2 regions of the Priestia sp. FSL P4-0332 genome follow, and region 2 is predicted to be linked to the other one. Evidence: predicted binding sites of a transcription regulator. Region 2 holds the regulator's gene; the other holds the start of a gene.

Region 1 (4,815 bases), 950 kb from region 2:
ATCTTTATCCACTTCCAATTTCGTTCCTAACCCGTCACACGTTGGACACGCCCCGTACGGACTATTAAATGAAAACATGCGGGGCTCAAGTTCTCCAATGGAGAAACCACATTTTGGACAAGCATGATGCTCACTAAAAAGCAGTTCTTCTTCACCAATCACATCAATAATTACTTTCCCTTCTCCAAGGCGAAGAGCTGATTCCAAAGAGTCCGACAAACGAGCGGCTACACCTTCTTTTACAACAACGCGATCAATCACTACTTCAATGGAGTGCTTTTTGTTTTTTTCCAGTTCAATTTCTTCTGTTATTTCACGCATTTCTCCGTCTACTCGAATGCGAACGTACCCTTCCTTTTTAATATCTTCTAACACTTTTACATGGGTACCTTTTCGTCCAGATACCACAGGTGCCAGTACTTGAAGTTTTGTGCGTTCAGGGTATTCTAAAATTCTATCTACCATTTGCTCAATCGTTTGAGATGTAATTTCAATTCCATGATTAGGACAAATCGGCTTTCCTACACGAGCAAACAAAAGGCGTAAATAGTCATAGATTTCCGTCACAGTTCCGACGGTTGAACGAGGGTTTCGGCTCGTTGTTTTTTGATCGATTGAAATAGCAGGGGACAATCCTTCGATCGAATCTACATCTGGCTTATCCATTTGACCTAAAAACTGTCTTGCATATGCCGAAAGCGACTCGACATAACGTCTTTGTCCTTCTGCATAGATTGTATCGAAAGCCAAAGAAGATTTACCAGAACCTGATAACCCTGTTAACACCACTAATTTGTCTCGTGGGATTTCAATATCGATATTTTTCAAATTGTGGGCTCGTGCACCTTTTACCACGATTTTTTCCATCGCCATGTTTTGTCACCCTTCCGCTTTTAATTCTAGAATCAAGTCACGAAGCTCAGCTGCGCGTTCAAAGTTAAGCGCTTTGGCTGCTTCTTTCATTTCTTGTTCCATTTCTTCTACGAGCTTTGCTTTTTCTTTTTTGTTGAGCTTATCAAATGCCGGTGCTTCTTCATACGTTTCTGTATCTTCTGCTACTACTGTTGCACGAATTGAGCCTCGAACTTCTTTTTGAATCGTTGTTGGTGTAATACCATGCTCTTCATTGTAAGCTTCTTGAATACTTCTACGACGCTTGGTCTCATTGATAGCAATGTCCATGGAGTTTGTGATGCGATCTGCATACATAATGACATGTCCATTAGCATTTCGCGCAGCACGTCCGATGGTTTGAATAAGCGATCGTTCTGAACGCAAGAATCCTTCTTTATCCGCGTCTAATATGGTTACTAACGAAACTTCCGGAATATCTAAACCTTCACGAAGTAAGTTAATTCCTACAAGCACATCGTACTTTCCAAGCCGCAGCTCTCGGATAATTTCAATACGCTCGAGCGTCTTCACTTCAGAGTGAAGATATTGAACTTTAATGCCGATTTCTTTTAAGTAGTTCGTTAAATCCTCAGACATTTTCTTTGTTAACGTCGTAACGAGTACTCGTTCATTTCGCTTAATCCGGTCATGAATTTCTCCAATTAAATCATCAATCTGCCCTTCAATTGGTCGAACTTCAATATTTGGATCCAATAATCCCGTTGGACGGATAATTTGTTCAATCACATCAGGTGCCTTCTCAAGTTCATAAGGACCTGGTGTTGCGGAAACATGAACAATTTGGTTAATATGCTGTTCAAATTCATCAAATTTAAGCGGGCGGTTATCTAATGCGGACGGCAAGCGGAAACCATGCTCCACTAACACTTGTTTACGCGCTTGGTCTCCATTGTACATTCCTCTAACTTGAGGAATCGTAACGTGTGATTCATCCACAACAAGAAGGAAATCTTCCGGGAAGAAGTCCAGCAGTGTATAAGGTGTAGAACCAGCGGGACGAAGCGTTAAATGACGAGAGTAGTTCTCGATTCCCGAACAAAAGCCCATTTCTCTCATCATTTCTAGGTCGTAGCGCGTGCGCTGCTCCAAGCGCTGCGCTTCTAAAAGCTTGCCTGCTTCTTTTAGCTTCTCTAGCTGTTCTTCTAGTTCTTTTTCAATATTTTGAATGGCAACACGCATTTTTTCTTCTCTCGTGACAAAGTGAGATGCCGGGAAGATAGCTACATGTTCACGATCACCAATGATTTCTCCTGTTAGAGCGTCAACTTCTCGGATACGGTCAATTTCATCGCCGAAAAACTCGACGCGAATACAGTGTTCATCTCGAGACACAGGGAAAATCTCCACAACATCACCGCGAACGCGAAACGTTCCGCGCTTAAAGTCAATATCATTTCTTTCGTACTGTACATCTACTAGCGTACGAAGCAGCTGATTGCGCTCTTTTTCCATTCCTACTCGAAGAGATACGACCATTTCTTTGTATTCTTCCGGAGACCCTAAGCCATAAATACAGGATACGCTGGCAATAATAATGACATCTTTTCGTTCAAAAAGAGAAGAAGTTGCCGAGTGACGAAGTTTATCAATTTCATCATTAATGCTCGCATCTTTTTCAATAAATGTATCTGTTTGAGGTACATAGGCTTCAGGCTGATAGTAATCGTAGTAACTGACAAAGTATTCGACTGCATTATTAGGAAAAAACTCTTTAAACTCACTGTACAATTGACCAGCAAGCGTTTTGTTATGAGCCATAATTAGTGTCGGCTTATTTATTTCCTTAATAACATTAGACATGGTGAAGGTTTTTCCCGTTCCTGTAGCACCTAACAAAACTTGATGCTGCTTACCTTCTTTAATTCCTTTCACAATCTTTTCAATTGCCTTTGGCTGATCACCTTGCGGTTGATATGGGGATACTAATTCAAACTGATCTTTCAAATGAAGGCCTCCGTTTCTATTTTCTTGTTTTATCTATTTTTATTACGATATGTAAAAACCGAAAACACGAACTGATATTCGTATTTTATCACTTTATAATCATAAATGAAACTAATGAGTATTAATCTTATATAGTGTTTGTTTGTTTTTATTTTTTACCCTGTTACTTTATTACCCACTAAATTCTTATACTACCCTTTTCGAAGGGAATACAACTCTTTAGATGAAAGCAACAAAAGAAAGTAAGCTGCGTTATTGTTTGAAAAAGATAGGCTTTTGCGCCAATTTCTAAATTATGATACAGTATAAAAAATATGTACTGAGAGGGGTTTAGTATGGCAAGCGTTGATCAAGTTCTTATAAATAACTCCTTTACAACAGTTGAAGAATCAACTTCTTTAGCTAAAGTGAAATCTGAACTTTCAAACTATGACTTCGTTGTAGTCACAGCAAATACCTTTTATGTAATACACAAAGATGAACGATACCTTTTAACAGGTCATGACAGGGCATCTTCCATAAAGAAAGTAATAGCGGATACAAATTGGCCTTCATCTTCTACTTCTACGTTAGCCAATTTACAAGCCAACATAAACTGGAACAGACCAGTCCTCATTCAAGCAGAAAACCAAGAAACCACAATAGGACTTGTAACACCTTCACAGTGGATTACACATTTGCATAGCCAAAATGAGATATTAGCTTCCTATTTTGATACATTGGCAGAAACCATTAATGATGCAGTGACAGCGGTCGATAATGAAGGAAATGTAATCTTGTGGAATACTGCTGCGGAACATACGTATAAGATTCAGAGAGATGATATTATTGGTAGAAAAATCGGAGAGCATTTCAAAGATGAATCCATCATTCTACATACGATTCTAAATGAAGGGCGCCCTGTTCGCGGAACGTATCATCGTCCTAATGAACAAACTCACGTGCTCATCAATGCATCTCCTATTATAAGAAACAATCGAGTCATAGGTGGAGTCGCAACTGAACATGACATTACCAATATTGTAAGGTTAAATGAAGAAATTGATGTGTCTCTTCTCATTCCGAAAGATAATCCATTTTCTTCTTTCGCGGGTATCAGTCCTGAAATTAAGCAAGCCGTTGACATTGCCAAAAAAGTGGCATCTACAGATATGCCTATTTTATTAACAGGAGAACCTGGTTCTGGGAAAGAAATGCTGGCTCAGGCCATCCACTACGGGGGATCCAAACATAAAGAACCTTTTTTATCTTTAAATTGCGCCACTATTCCATCGGGACTCCTGGAAATTGAGCTCTTTGGTCATCAAAAAGATGTCTTTTCAGAAGATCCAACGACCATTGCGGGAAAACTGGAGCAGGCTCATAACGGGACGTTATTTATTGAAGAAATTGATAAAATGCCTCTTGAAATTCAAGTGAAGTTTCTCCGTTACTTGGAAGAACGATCCTTTTATCACGTTGGAGGCACGGAAGAAATTCAAGTCCAAACCCGAATTGTAGCCTCTACCACGACGCCTTTGGAAGAGTTGCTAAAAGCCGGTGAATTCCATGAAAATCTTTACTATTTGCTGACCGTCATCAACATTATTATTCCGCCGCTTCGAGACCATAAAGAAGACATCGAAGCATTGACTCAGCAATTTGTACAGGAATTTAGTAAAAAGTATAAAAAGAAGGCTCCTTTCATCAGCTCTGAAGTTCTCGAAGCCTTTATGCAATACGACTGGCCAGGCAATATTCGCGAGCTGAGAAATACGATTGAACGAATGATTTTTCTAAGTGATCAGTCATTGATTACCCTTACGCACCTTCCTGACAACCTGAAGGATGCAAGTTCTTTCACAGAAGTTCAAAAAGAGGAAGATTCTCTTCAAGAAGCTAGGCTAATAGAAGAGACTCTTCAAAAAACCTATGGAAACAAAAGTGCAGCAGCAGATCTGCTTGGCATTTCACGCG
Region 2 (4,815 bases):
CGAATTGTTGCAATCGAAAGATCTTCAATACGTTGTGTCATACTCTTCATTCCTTTCAAAACTATGTACATATGTTATCATACTAATGATTTGCTTATTTGTACAATACTTGAACCAAAAAAATTTCCACTTTTACAGTTTTTGTGTGCCTTATTAAAAATATACAAAAAACTAGAGGGAACTCTCCCTCTAGTTTTACTAGAACGTCTCAGTGAAGACGCTTCTTTTTACTCTCTTTTAACTTCTTAGGCGTAACATCTTTACCTTCTTCGTCCACAACTTTAATCGTATGAAGGTGATTTGTCATAGATTGTCGGAAAACTTTTAAATATTCCTGACGTAGCTCTTGCTGTTCTTTCGCTTCAGATTCTGTCAGCCCTTCAGCCTTTGCCTTTTTTGAAAGAGCATTAATACGAGCAAGTTTATCTTTTGATAGCATATAAAACCTATCTCCTTATAATCAATAATTAAAATTACCGAACCGTTCCGGCAACATGTAGTCATCTTACTAAATCTCTTTCGTTTTATCAAGAGATTGAGCACTGTCTTGGTACTCTTGATAGCGACGATGTACCGTCGCTTTTGAAATATTATAACCAAAACCTTTTAGCGTAACTGAAATTTCAGCAAAGGTTAAGCCGTTATGACGAAGGCGGACAATTTCTTCAATCGGCGCTTCTTTTTTTTCTCTTCCCGAGTTAACTCCTTGATTTTTTAAATTTTGCTGCGGACGATAACCTTTTTCTACGGCTCTTTTCATTCCTCTTTTAATTTTAGCATTATGTAATTTCCGCTGATGCTCTTCCACTAAGCTAATAATATCTAACACCATTGAATCAGATTCTGAAAGCTGAAGCTGGCCTTGATGACTAATCGTATAGATTGTAGCATTTTCTTTATGAAAAGCATGAAGCAGCGCAATTCGGGCGTTTCCTCTGCCTAATCGTGTTTCGTCTTGAATGAGCAGCACAGATATTTTCTCTTCTTTCATTGTATGAAGAACATCCAAAATACCCTCTCTGTCTACATCATATCCGCTTGCTTTTTCCATCACGACTTTTTTCACCTTTAGATGGTGAAGATCAGCAAGCTTTTTTAATTCTTCTTGCTGGCGCTGTAAAGATGTTTCTTGGGTTTTTTTATCCGTACTGACACGGCAATAAATAATGGCATCCACTTTTATCACGACCTTTTCGGCTTCTAACAATATTCAGGAACGGCCGTTACACACTACTGTTCAATTGCCACTTGATTATGTAACTCTTTTTTTAAAACAGGAATATATAATTTATCTCCAGGAGATAAAGACTGGGCAGTGTCTGAGTTTAAATCATTGACTTCTTCAACCCATTTGACAAATTCATTGGTGGTCAAATGATGGTGATTATGATACTTGTTGGACAAGTCCCAAAGCGTATCTCCTTTTGTAATAGTAACCGTTGAATATTTGTCTAAATCTACTTTATCCGCTCCTAAAACCAGCGTCAATACATATGTAAGTGCAGCGATAACTGCAAAAAAAATAGCGTAATGTTTCATAGAATGTAAGAATTGTTGCATATTATGATCCCCCTATCAGAATATATGTTCTTATTTTAGTGAGAACATTTGTTTCTGTCAATGGAATTCTTCGAACTTATGTTTGTATATTGACACATCACGTGGTATAATTCACCTAAAGAATAGCTAAAATCGAGGTGAAAAATATGAAGCTATCAAAACGTCAACAAGACATACTAGATTTTATTAAGCACGAAGTAAAATTAAAAGGTTATCCGCCTTCTGTTCGCGAGATTGGGGAAGCGGTAGGATTAGCCTCTAGCTCCACTGTACACGGGCATTTAGCTCGTTTAGAAAGCAAAGGGTTAATTCGCAGAGATCCAACAAAACCGAGAGCAATCGAAGTTCTTCAACTAGACGAAGTAAACATCCCTAAAAGCAATGTCATTAATGTTCCTGTTATTGGTAAAGTAACAGCGGGTCTTCCTATAACAGCCGTTGAAAATGTGGAAGAATATTTCCCTCTTCCAGATAAATTCGTTTCTCCAGATGATCATGTATTTATGCTTGAAATTATGGGAGAAAGTATGATTGAAGCAGGTATTCTAGATGGCGATATGGTAATCGTACGTCAGCAGCAAACAGCTAATAATGGAGATATTGTGGTCGCTATGACCGAAGACAACGAAGCAACGGTAAAACGCTTCTTTAAAGAAGAAAATTTCGTTCGTTTACAGCCTGAAAATTCAACGATGGCGCCTATTATTCTTCGCCACGTAACGATTTTAGGAAAAGTAACTGGTGTATATCGCACGATTCACTAATCAGACACTGTATGTAAAACCAACTAATCATGATGTTAGTTGGTTTTTTTACGTTTGTTTTCTAAAAAAATTGGCATATTATAAATGATACATTGAATCATCGCAGGCAGGTAGAACGGTTTTTATAAAGCTTGTTTTATCCTTTACTTTCTACCTGCATTTCCTCGACTCTTACAAGGAAATACAACCGACTATAAAAAGGATGTAGTTTATGACCAATACACCAAGGAAAACAGAACCATTTCAAACCATTGTACCTACCAAAGCAATGAACATGTTTCTTTTTCCTTTTTCCTTTGACCGAAAAAATAAAGAGCAGCTTGTTCATGCACTGGAAGCAAATTTGTTCGAGTTTTTTTCCATTCAAAACAAACATTTAGAAAAAGAATACTACGGAGAACAATATTACGTATCTCATGATAGCCTGGATCAATATTTTCTTCCTTACATTGAATGCATTCTATTCCCTGACTCGTGCGAAAAAGAAGGGTTGCTTAGATTTTCAAAAAAAATAGACCATACCATTACTTTACACACTTCCTCCACCACCGTGTCTAGCAACGTGCTGTCTGTGGATGTTTTTTTATGTCCTTTTGAAATTGGCGTCATGACCATTCGCACTGAGATGAGCCATAATCATTACACCTATGATGATATTTTAGAGTTCATGAATCATTTTCGTGTATTAGAACCGAAGCTTGCTGAAGAGCATGGATCCACCATTACCTATGAACATCATCGCTATAGCAAAGTGCAAGATTATATTTTTTCACAGCTCGCGCCATTTTTGAACGAACACATCAAGAAAGAAGCCACACGTGAACAGCACGTTGGGAGCCTTCCTTATTTTATCGATGAACGGATGTTTGTGTTAAGTTATGTAACGGTAAATCAAGAGCAAGAGATTAATTCCACAACTTTATTTCGTACTGGACAGCTAAATAGCTATACGCCTGGCGGGAAAGCGTTTATTTCTGCACACAATCATGAGTATATTAAAACGTATAATACTAAACACGTGTATTCCAGATGGGCTCCTGAAACCTATTACGTCATAACAGACCATGTGTTTTCGTGTATTTCTAAATCGACAGACTCTAAAACGGATCAGCTTTTGATGAATCATCTATTTGGCCAGCATTACTATAATTTATTTTTACATTTTTTCTATAAAATCGTGTTGCTAAAACTATCTTATGAATATTCTCAGCTCACGTTTCATAAAAATTCAGAGGGCATTGAACGACTAATCCGCTCTATTACCGTGTTTTCAGGTAAATATTTGTTTTTAGAAATTAGCTCTCGTACAGAAGGTCAAGAGTTTTCTGAGCTCTTTAAAAAAATCTTTCATATCAATTCTCTTTATCAAGAAGTCAAAGAAACCCTTGGTACTTTGTACCAAAATCAAGAGAAAATCGCAGCCAAGCGTCACAATTACTTATTATTAATTTTAACGATTTACACGGTTCTTTCCGGTATTTACGGAATGAATTTAGTTATTAGCAAACTAAAGGGAAACATCCATTGGGATAGTATGAAGCAGTTTTCTATCTTTGAATATATCGCTTTAATAGTAGCTCTATCAGGAATTCTGATCAGCATTAGTCTCGGAGTGAGTTCCCTATGGAATTTATTAAAAGATCGGTTTAAAACATAAAAGCTGTTCGCATACGTATGGATGTAAACAGCTTTTTAAATTATATGTCCGATATCGAAATCCCTAAAGACACGGGAGATTTTCGTATTATCGACCGAAAAGTAGCGGATGTATTCAAAAAAATGACTGAACGCAATCGTTTTGTACGAGGAATGATGTCTTGGATTGGCTTCAGGCAAACATATGTAGAATATGAGCGCGATGAACGCTTTGCTGGTGAAACAAAATATCCTTTAAAAAAGATGATCAAGTTTGCTTCAGATGGAATTATTGGGTTTTCAACGAAGCCTTTGCGTTTAGTAATGGTTATTGGCTGGTTATCGGTTTTTGTATCACTTTTAGTTTTAAGTTATTCGATTGTTGTTTGGCTGATAGGTAAAAACATTCAGCCTGGCTGGACTTCTATTATGGTAGCTATCACCTTCTTTAGCGGTATTCAGCTACTTGGCTTAGGACTAGTCGGACAATACATCGCAAGAATTTACGATGAAAGTAAAAATAGACCTATTTACGTTGTACGTGAAACCATTAACTTCTCGAAAGCTTCAACAGATTCTCCAAACGTACGTGAAAAAGTATATAGCTAAAAAAACAAGGAAGAAAACAGCTGTTTTCTTCCTTGTTTTTATTCTTTTTGAAGCTGTAAATCACTTGGCACCCAGTCCGGAATTCCATCATCTTCATCAAATTCAATAATGACATCCGTTACTCCTTTTTCCTGTAAAATACGATTTTCCAGACGATCTTTAATATCATCAGCTTCTGCCACTGTTAAAACAGGATCAATTTCTACTTTTAATTCAACGTGAAGCTCTTCTCCTTCTTTCATCACCA

The links. Region 2 encodes LexA, which represses DNA repair genes until DNA is damaged. Its sites were predicted from a motif close to CGAACATATGTTCG; they were not measured.
Region 1: a site for LexA is predicted at 2,927-2,940, ahead of uvrB (excinuclease ABC subunit UvrB). Genes of this name have one in related genera too.

Annotation. Positions count from the first base shown of each region.
Region 1 is NZ_JBBOUA010000001.1:4,919,554-4,924,368, forward strand. It holds gene uvrA (excinuclease ABC subunit UvrA) at 1-873, opposite strand, end outside; gene uvrB (excinuclease ABC subunit UvrB) at 880-2,859, opposite strand; gene MKY06_RS25870 (sigma-54 interaction domain-containing protein) at 3,195-4,815, shown strand, end outside.
Region 2 is NZ_JBBOUA010000001.1:3,965,828-3,970,642, forward strand. It holds gene tkt (transketolase) at 1-41, opposite strand, end outside; gene MKY06_RS20875 (DUF896 domain-containing protein) at 209-439, opposite strand; gene MKY06_RS20880 (YneB family resolvase-like protein) at 509-1,177, opposite strand; gene yneA (cell division suppressor protein YneA) at 1,231-1,560, opposite strand; gene lexA (transcriptional repressor LexA) at 1,707-2,324, shown strand; gene MKY06_RS20895 (hypothetical protein) at 2,536-3,981, shown strand; partial or broken gene MKY06_RS20900 (glycosyltransferase) at 4,014-4,568, shown strand; gene MKY06_RS20905 (cation diffusion facilitator family transporter) at 4,607-4,815, opposite strand, start outside.